Thermobifida halotolerans: one gene and its partner. The protein of the gene in region 2 interacts with the protein of the main gene of each other region in a pairwise test. Links are inferred from orthologs where the notes say so. Each region holds a gene or a part of one and is shown on either strand. Other genes may lie near its edges.

Region 1 (2,767 bases), 3.4 Mb from region 2 along the record:
CGGTGTCCTCCGGCAGCGCGTAGGCGTCCTCCCCGCCGGGGGGAACGCTCCCGCGCGCCACCAGTTCGGCGTGCAGCGCGTCCCGGCCCGCGCGGTGCTCCTCCAGGTGGGCCAGGCACAGATCGTGCAGCTTCGAGCCGATCCGGGACGCGGCGAAGCCGTATCCGTACACCGCGGCATGCTCGGCCAGCAGCGCGTCCCGCAGTGCCGCGACCGCGGCGTCGGCCGGATCGGTGGGGGTCGGGTCGGGTGTGCCGGTCAACTATGCCTCCGACAGTAGGTGGACGTGCCCCGCCTCGCAGGCGCCGATGCTGGCGAGGAGCTGGGCCAGCGCGGGGTCGGCGGCCTCGCCGAGTTGGCGGAGCCGGTGTGCCGCGGCGGCCTCCTCCGCGACACGCAGTCCGTCCCGGTCGGCGGCGGGGGCAGGGGGCGGCTCGGAACTCGGGGACGGGCTCGGCGCGGTCCCGTCCCGTTCGGGGAGCCGCTCCCGCAGCACCGCCAGGTGGCGTTCGTGGTGGCCGCGCAGCTCCTCGTACAGTCCCGGATCGTCGGCGCCTCCGCTGTCGAGCAGCGCCGTGTAGCGGGAGACCAGCCGCTCCTTCTCCGCGATCACCGAGCGCAGCAGGTACTCGTCGGGGGTGATCTCGCTGGGGTACCAGTCCGATCCCCGGCAGCCGCTCACCCCGAGCACGGCCGCCGCCAGCGCGCCGCCCGCCAGAACCGTGCGGCGGGGGAGGGCGTGGTGGCGCAACGGTACCTCCTGAGGACGTAGGGAAGGGGAGTCGAACCCGCACCATCTTCGCACGCCGCGACCGCCCCGCGGGCTGGCCCGACCGGAGGCGGCCGGGAGCCGGGGACCGCCGCGCCGGGCGCCGTGGCCGCCCCGATGCGCCGAACGATGCCGGAAAACCACTGACTGTGGATACCCTTGAAGCAAAGCCGCCGTCCACCGGGCGACGGCGACCAAGTACACAGCTGGACCGCCCCGAGGTCACCGCGACCTGGACGGAAATAGCCGAGGAGGATCACGATGGGCGCGCAGGCCCGCCACGAGCGTCTCGCGCAGCTGCTGACCCCCATCCTGGCCGAGGCGGGACTCGACCTGGAAGGGCTTGAGATCACTCCGGTCGGCAAGCGCCGCCTGGTCCGTGTCGTGGTGGACTCCGACGACGGTGCCGACCTCGACGCGATCGGCGAGATCAGCCAGAAGGTCTCCACCGCGCTTGACGAGGCCGATGCCATGGGGCAATCTCCCTACGTACTGGAGGTGACCTCGCCTGGTGTGGACCGGCCGCTGACCGAGCCGCGGCACTGGAGGCGCGCACGGGGACGCCTGGTGCACGCCCCCCTCGTCGCGGGCGGTCAGGTGAGAGGACGTGTGGTCTCCGCCGACGAGACGGGCGTCACCTTCGACGTCGACGGCCGAAGCCAGGTGTACGCCTTCTCCGACCTGGGACGAGGCAAGGTCCAGGTGGAATTCCGCCATGACGACGCGGCGGACTAGAGGGGGAGCCCCGTGGATATCGATATGAGTGTCCTGCGCAGCCTGGAACGCGAGAAGGACATCTCGGTGGACCTCGTCGTCAAGGCGATCGAGGACGCACTGCTGATCGCGTACCGCCGTCAGGAGGGGCCCGACACCCACGCCAGAGTGGAACTGGACCGCACCACGGGACACGTCACGGTGTGGGCCGAGGAACGCGACGAAGAGGGAGGCTTCGTACGCGAGTACGACGCCACCCCCTCCGGCTTCGGTCGCATCGCCACGTCCACCGCCAAGCAGGTCATCCTGCAGCGGCTGCGCGACGCCGAGGACGAGGTCACCCTGGGGGAGTTCGCCGGACGCGAGTCCGAGATCGTCTCCGGGGTCATCCAGCAGGGCAAGGACCCGCGCAACGTACTGGTCGACCTCGGCAGGATCGAGGCGATCCTGCCTCCCCAGGAGCAGGTGCCCACCGAGACCTACCACCACGGCGACCGGCTGCGCGCCTACGTCGTGCAGGTCCGCAAGGGACACCGCGGCCCCTCGGTGACGCTGTCCCGCACCCATCCCAACCTGGTGCGCAAGCTCTTCCAGTTGGAGGTCCCCGAGATCGCCGACGGCACGGTCGAGATCGCGGCGATCGCGCGCGAGGCGGGCCACCGCACCAAGATGGCCGTCAAGTCCAACAGGCCCGGCGTCAACGCCAAGGGCGCCTGCATCGGACCGCTCGGCAGCCGGGTGCGCAACGTCATGAACGAACTGCGCGGCGAGAAGATCGACATCGTCGACTACTCCGACGACCCGGCCAGGTTCGTCGGCAACGCGCTGTCGCCCGCCAAGGTCACCCACGTCGAGGTGGTCGACGCCGCGGCGCGGGTCGCCCGGGTCACCGTGCCCGACTACCAGCAGTCGCTGGCCATCGGCAAGGAGGGGCAGAACGCTCGGCTGGCCGCCCGCCTCACCGGGTGGCGCATCGACATCCGCTCCGACATCGAGCCCGCGGCTGGGGCAGAGGAGGCGGAGAAACCGGACGACGGGACCGGCGCCGAAGGGTGATGAGGCCGCGGGGTAGAATGAGGGACGGCTCAGCAGCTCCCGTGCGCACGTGCGTGGGCTGCAGGTCGAAAGCAGCCCAGTCCGACCTGGTGCGGTTGGCGCTGGACGGAGACGCCGTCGTGTGCGACAGGGCCCGGCGAATGCCGGGGCGGGGCGCCTACCTCCATCCCGACCGGCGATGTTGGGAGGCCGCACAACGACGCCGCGCCTGGACACGGGCGTTCCGCG
Region 2 (7,134 bases):
CGGTGATCCGGGCCCCGGGCCCTCCTACGACCTCTCCTCGCGGTCCTACCGGCCCGAGGACTTGTACACGTCCGGGACCGCCCCGGCGTCTCCGTCCGCTTCCGGAGGGGCCGAGAGAACGACCACGTCGTTCGTGCAGGGCGCCACCTACCGGTTGGACACTCCGGTGCCGGAAGAGTCCTCGGCCTCCGGTGATTCGGGGTACGACCTCGGTCTGTCGTCGACGTTCGGCGCGCGGTCGGCCGAGGACACCGCGGGGCCGGAGGCATGGGGAGCCGACACGGGCGCTGAGCGGGGCGCCACCTACCGGTTGGACACTCCGGTGCCGGAAGAGTCCTCGGCCTCCGGTGATTCGGGGTACGACCTCGGTCTGTCGTCGACGTTCGGCGCGCGGTCGGCCGAGGACACCGCGGGGCCGGAAAGCCAGCCGGAATGGTCCACCGACGACTGGTCACCGCGGAGCACGGACGACTCCCTCACCGGTTACTCCGCCGGGGCCGAGCGGTCCCACGCGGCTCCGGCCGACAACAGCGGTGCATCGCCGGCGGAGCGGAGCGCCGAATCGGTCGACGGGCGGACCGACCGGCCGCTCGATCCCACGAGCATCTACCGCATTCCCACCAGGGACAGCGACCAGTCCCCGTCCGACCCGAACCGACTGGTGCCGCCCTACCACCAGCAGCACGGCAGCGACTACCCCGGGTGGGGGACTTCTTCCGGTGTGGGCGGCGGTCTTGGTGAGGGTGCTGCTTCTGCTTCGGATCTCGGGGTGTCTGACTGGGATCGGGGTGAGGAGTGGGAGTCGCGTGGTGCGGCTGATTCCTCGCTTGGTGGGTCGCTGGGTGCTGATACCGGGTGGGGGACTTCTTCCGGTGTGGGCGGCGGTCTTGGTGAGGGTGCTGCTTCTGCTTCGGATCTCGGGGTGTCTGACTGGGATCGGGGTGAGGAGTGGGAGTCGCGTGGTGCGGCTGATTCCTCGCTTGGTGGGTCGCTGGGTGCTGATACCGGGTGGGGGACTTCTTCCGGTGTGGGCGGCGGTCTTGGTGAGGGTGCTGCTTCTGCTTCGGATCTCGGGGTGTCTGACTGGGATCGGGGTGAGGAGTGGGAGTCGCGTGGTGCGGCTGACTCCTCGCTCGGTGGGTCGCTGGGCAGCGGCAGCGGAAACACCTGGGCGTTCAGCCGGGATGATCCGCGGTTGCCCGAAAGCGTGCGCGAGATCGCGGAGCGGGCCGCCGGACGGCCCGCCGACGTCGACACGTCCCTGACGGCCTCCCTCGACACGGAGTTGTCCTGGAGCCCTGGAGAGACCGACCAGAACACCTGGGACACGGCGGATGACGACGGCGACCGCTGGGACCGGTCGGGCGAGACTCTGGACGCGGCGGAGGAGGAGGCCGGAGCGTCCGAGCCCGAGGCACGGCACGAGGAGGCGTCCCCGGAGGCCCCCGCGTCCGCGGACCCGCTGCTGGCCATCGCCGACGAGCAGGCCAGGGCACGCACCAAGGAACTGGCCTCCCAGAACGAGGTCGACAACTGGAACCTGGCGGAAGGGATCGTCAAGGAGAACACCGGCGCGGTTCCTCTGCCGCCCGAACTCGGAGACGACGCCCTGGCCGCCGAACGGTATCTCCGTGGTGAGACGGAGTACGGCGATCACTCCGCGGACCACGGGTCCCGCTACGACGAGTTGGGCTACGACGGACGCCGGGACACCGAGTACTCCCACCGCGGTTCCGACGACTACGACGACTACGACGACTACGACTACGACGCCCCGGACCGCGGTGACCGCCGTCGCGACCACGACGGCTATGACGGCTACGAGGACGACGACCACCGTTTCGACCAGGCGGAGGGTACCCAGACTCTGGCGGCGGTCGACCCGGAGACCGAGCGGTACGGCAGCGGATGGCGCGGGGACGACGCCTCCCACGACGACGACCGGGACCGGCGTGAGGAACCGGACGACGACTACTACGACGACGTCGACGACCGCTACTACCCCGAGCCGGTACGGGAGGGACGCTCCCGTACCCGGAAGAGGGACAAGATCGTCGAGGAGTTCCCCGGCTTCAGCGAGCCGCTCGGCGGAACGGCTTCCGACTACCCCGGTTACGACAACATCGACGTGTGGCCCGAGACGGAGGGTCTGGCCACCGCGACCCTGTGGCTCGGCATCTTCTCCCTGATCCCGGGCGTCGGTCTGCTGCTCGCGGTGATCGCGCTGGTTCTGGGACCCAAGGCGAAGCGGAACATCCGGACCTCGCGCGGCCACCTCGAAGGCGAGCAGTTGGTCAAGGCGGGCACGGTGCTCGCCTGCATCGGGATCGCGGTGAGCGTGCTCGCGGGAGGTGGCGCCCTGCTGCTGTCCTGACCCCGGGAGGCGAGTCGGGACAGGGTGGGAGGGTTTACCGAGAATTCGCCCACGCTATGGGAAAGCGTGTCCGTGCGGCCCGGAAAAACAACGCGACCACTCTTGACAAGCCGTACACTATGAGGAGACCTACGGCAGCATGAGGCTGCGAAGTGCGGACGCCCAACGAGGTCACCTGATTTTGACCGGGTGATCTCTGTTGGGTAGTCTCCAACTTCGTGCCCGTGAGTCTACGGGTCACACGTGTGCGCTTTTTGTGTCTGTCCCTGTTCAGCGGGCGACGGGGAGAGCGGCGCGTGACACCTCCTCCCATGACAATCGGCCACTGGTCGGGCGTTTTCGCTCCACCGTGCGTGGAATCCGGGGCGACACGCCCGAATGCGTGGGTCGGGGGGAACGGGAAATCCAGCAGGTCATAGCGCATCCATCGGCTATGGAACCGGCGTAGGTCAAGAGGGAAGACGGAGACGCGGTGCCCACGATTCAGCAGCTGGTCCGTAAGGGCCGCAAGACCAAGGTTTCGAAGAACAAGACCCCGGCGCTCAAGGGAAGCCCGCAGCGTCGCGGCGTGTGCACACGTGTCTACACGACCACGCCGAAGAAGCCGAACTCTGCGCTGCGGAAGGTGGCCCGTGTCCGGCTGAGCAGCCAGATCGAGGTCACCGCCTACATTCCCGGTGTTGGCCACAACCTCCAGGAGCACTCCATCGTGCTCGTGCGCGGTGGCCGTGTGAAGGACCTGCCGGGCGTGCGCTACCGCATCGTCCGCGGTGCGCTCGACACGCAGGGCGTTCGCAACCGCAAGCAGGCTCGTAGCCGCTACGGCGCCAAGAAGGAGAAGTAAATGCCGCGCAAGGGACCGGCGCCGAAGCGCCAGCTGATCACCGACCCGGTCTATGGATCGCCGCTGGTCACCGCACTCATCAACAAGGTGCTGCTGGACGGCAAGCGTTCCCTGGCCCAGTCGATCGTCTACAACGCTCTTGAGGGTGCCCGGGAGAAGACCGGGCAGGACCCGCTGGTGGTTCTCAAGCGGGCCCTCGACAACGTCAAGCCCACCCTTGAGGTGCGCAGCCGCCGTGTCGGTGGCGCCACCTACCAGGTGCCGGTCGAGGTCCGCGCGTCGCGCAGCACCACGCTGGCGCTGCGCTGGCTGGTCCAGTACGCCCGCCAGCGCCGTGAGAAGACCATGACCGAGCGCCTCATGAACGAGCTGGTCGACGCCAGCAACGGTCTGGGCGCCGCTGTCAAGCGACGTGAGGACACCCACAAGATGGCGGAGTCCAACAAGGCCTTCGCGCACTACCGCTGGTAACCCCCGCGGGTTTTCCACACGAGAGACCGAGAGAAGACGAGCCACATGGCTACCACTGCTCTTGACCTTGCCAAGGTCCGCAACATCGGGATCATGGCGCACATCGACGCGGGCAAGACCACGACGACCGAGCGAATCCTCTTCTACACCGGTGTCAACTACAAACTCGGTGAGGTCCACGATGGCGCGGCCACCATGGACTGGATGAAGGAGGAGCAGGAGCGCGGCATCACGATCACGTCCGCCGCGACGACCTGCCACTGGAACGACACCACGATCAACATCATCGACACGCCCGGCCACGTCGACTTCACCGTCGAGGTCGAGCGTTCGCTGCGTGTCCTTGACGGCGCGGTCGCCGTGTTCGACGGCAAGGAAGGCGTCGAGCCGCAGTCGGAGCAGGTGTGGCGCCAGGCCGACCGGTACAACGTGCCGCGGATCTGCTTCGTCAACAAGATGGACAAGATCGGCGCGGAGTTCCAGCGTTGTGTCGACATGATCCGTGACCGACTCGGCGCCAACCCGCTGCCCGTCCAGCTGCCGATCGGCGCCGAGTCCGACTTCAAGGGCGTCATCGACCTCGTCCGCATGAAGGCATACGTCTGGAGCGACGAGGCCAGCAAGGGCGAGATGTACGACACCGTCGACATCCCGGCGACGCACGTCGACGCCGCGCGCGAAGGACACGAGCAGCTCGTCGAGACCCTCGCCGAGGCCGACGACGAGATCATGGAGCTGTACCTGGAGGGCCAGGAGCCCACCGTGGAGCAGCTCGTTCCGGCCATCCGCCGCGCCACGGTCGCCGGCACCGCGGTTCCGGTGCTGTGCGGCACCGCGTTCAAGAACAAGGGCGTGCAGCCCCTCCTGGACGCGATCGTCACCTACCTGCCGTCGCCGCTGGACGTCGAGGCGATCGAGGGCCACGACCCCAAGGACGAGTCGGAGGAGACCAAACTCCACCGCAAGCCCAGCGAAGAGGAGCCCCTGTCCGCGCTGGCGTTCAAGATCATGAGCGACCCGCACCTGGGCAAGCTGACCTACCTGCGCGTCTACTCCGGTGTGCTGGAGGCCGGCAAGCAGGTCCTCAACAGCATCAAGGGCCGCAAGGAGCGCATCGGCAAGATCTACCGGATGCACGCCAACAAGCGCGAGGAGATCGCGCGTGTGGGTGCCGGTGACATCGTCGCGGTCATGGGTCTGAAGGACACCACCACCGGCGAGACGCTGTGCGACCCCGCGAACCCGATCGTCCTGGAGTCGATGACCTTCCCGGCTCCCGTCATCGAGGTCGCCATCGAGCCCAAGACCAAGAGCGACCAGGAGAAGCTCGGCACCGCGATCCAGCGTCTCGCGGAGGAGGACCCCTCCTTCCGGGTCGCCACCGACGAGGAGACCGGGCAGACCGTCATCTCCGGTATGGGCGAGCTGCACCTCGAGGTCCTCGTCAACCGCATGCGCGACGAGTTCAAGGTCGAGGCCAACATCGGTAAGCCCCAGGTGGCCTACCGTGAGACCATCCGCCGCAAGGTCGAGAAGGTCGACTACACCCACAAGAAGCAGACGGGTGGCTCCGGTCAGTACGGCCGGGTGGTCATCGACCTCGAACCGCTCGCGGTCGACGGTGACGGCGACAGCGCGGGCTACGAGTTCGTCAACAACATCACCGGTGGCCGTATCCCGCGGGAGTACATCCCGTCGGTCGACGCCGGATGCCAGGAGGCCGCCCAGTTCGGTGTCCTCGCCGGATACCCGCTGGTCGGGATTAAGGTGACCCTCCAGGACGGCGCCTACCACGACGTCGACTCCTCCGAGCTTGCCTTCAAGGTCGCCGGTTCCATGGCTTTCAAGGAAGCGGCGAGCAGGGCCAAGCCGGTCATCCTGGAGCCGGTCATGGCGGTCGAGGTCACCACGCCCGAGGATTACATGGGCGACGTGATCGGTGACCTGAACAGCCGGCGCGGTCAGATCCAGTCCATGGAGGAGCGTGCCGGGGCCCGTGTCGTCAAGGCACTCGTTCCGCTGTCGGAGATGTTCGGCTACGTGGGCGACCTGCGCGGCCGTACCCAGGGTCGGGCCAACTACACGATGGTGTTCGACTCCTATGCGGAGGTCCCCTCCAACGTCTCCCAGGAGATCGTTGCGAAGGCCCGCGGCGAATAGCCACGACACCCTTACCAGTCCAGCCAAGCAACCTGTACGTCTAGGAGAAATCCAGTGGCGAAGGCCAAGTTCGAGCGGACCAAGCCGCACGTAAACATCGGCACCATCGGTCACATCGACCACGGCAAGACCACGCTGACCGCGGCGATCACCAAGGTCCTGCACGACGCGTACCCGGACCTGAACCCGTTCACGCCCTTCGAGGACATCGACAAAGCTCCCGAGGAGCGCGAGCGCGGTATCACCATCTCCATCGCGCACGTGGAGTACCAGACCGAGAGCCGCCACTACGCGCACGTGGACTGCCCCGGTCACGCGGACTACGTGAAGAACATGATCACCGGTGCCGCCCAGATGGACGGCGCGATCCTGGTGGTCGCCGCCACCGACGGCCCGATGCCGCAGACCAAGGAGCACGTGCTCCTGGCCCGCCAGGTCGGCGTCCCCTACATCGTCGTGGCCCTGAACAAGGCCGACATGGTGGACGACGAGGAGATCTTCGAGCTGGTCGAGCTCGAGGTCCGCGACCTGCTCAGCGAGTACGAGTTCCCGGGCGACGAGGTCCCCGTGGTCCGCGTCTCCGCTCTGAAGGCCCTCGAAGGCGACTCCGAGTGGGCCCAGAAGATCCTGGAGCTCATGCAGGCCGTCGACGAGACCATCCCCGAGCCGGAGCGTGACATCGAGAAGCCGTTCCTGATGCCGATCGAGGACGTCTTCTCGATCACCGGTCGCGGCACCGTCGTCACCGGCCGCATCGAGCGCGGTGTCATCAACGTCAACGAGACCGTCGACATCGTCGGCATCAAGGAAGAGAAGCTGACCACCACCGTCACCGGTGTGGAGATGTTCCGCAAGCTGCTCGACCAGGGCCAGGCCGGTGACAACGTCGGTCTGCTGCTGCGCGGTATCAAGCGCGAGGAGGTGGAGCGCGGCCAGGTCGTCATCAAGCCGGGCACCACCACCCCGCACACCGAGTTCGAGGCTCAGGTCGTCATCCTGTCCAAGGACGAGGGTGGCCGCCACACGCCCTTCTTCAACAACTACCGCCCGCAGTTCTACTTCCGCACCACGGACGTCACCGGCGTCGTCACGCTGCCCGAGGGCACCGAGATGGTCATGCCGGGTGACAACACCGCGATGAGCGTCCAGCTGATCCAGCCGGTCGCGATGGAAGAGGGTCTGAAGTTCGCCATCCGCGAGGGTGGTCGGACCGTCGGCGCGGGTCGCGTCACCAAGATCGTCAAGTAGCACGACCGTTGTCGGGCGGTCGGGTCCGTCAGTGACT

What was found. Proteins that work in one complex are often made in the same cells at the same time.
Region 1: the proteins of rpsL (region 2) and rimP interact in binary tests that used the Escherichia coli proteins (3 or more experiments, as listed by UniProt). The link is inferred for Thermobifida halotolerans from one-to-one orthologs.

Annotation. Positions count from the first base shown.
Region 1 is NZ_CP063196.1:226,815-229,581, forward strand. It holds rimP (ribosome maturation factor RimP), read left to right. Parts: upstream 1-1,030; coding sequence 1,031-1,504; downstream 1,505-2,767. Other genes in the region: NI17_RS00955 (ferritin-like domain-containing protein), read right to left, coding at 1-262; NI17_RS00960 (hypothetical protein), read right to left, coding at 263-751; nusA (transcription termination factor NusA), read left to right, coding at 1,529-2,539; NI17_RS00975 (YlxR family protein), read left to right, coding at 2,557-2,767.
Region 2 is NZ_CP063196.1:3,640,908-3,648,041, reverse strand. Bases 1,546-4,532 are described here. They hold rpsL (30S ribosomal protein S12), read left to right. Parts: upstream 1,546-2,846; coding sequence 2,847-3,218; downstream 3,219-4,532. Other genes in these bases: fusA (elongation factor G), read left to right, coding at 3,735-4,532; rpsG (30S ribosomal protein S7), read left to right, coding at 3,219-3,689; NI17_RS16325 (hypothetical protein), read left to right, coding at 1,546-2,374. Also shown: more of NI17_RS16325, read left to right, coding at 1-1,545; more of fusA, read left to right, coding at 4,533-5,849; tuf (elongation factor Tu), read left to right, coding at 5,904-7,097. UniProt on the Escherichia coli protein: With S4 and S5 plays an important role in translational accuracy. Interacts with and stabilizes bases of the 16S rRNA that are involved in tRNA selection in the A site and with the mRNA backbone.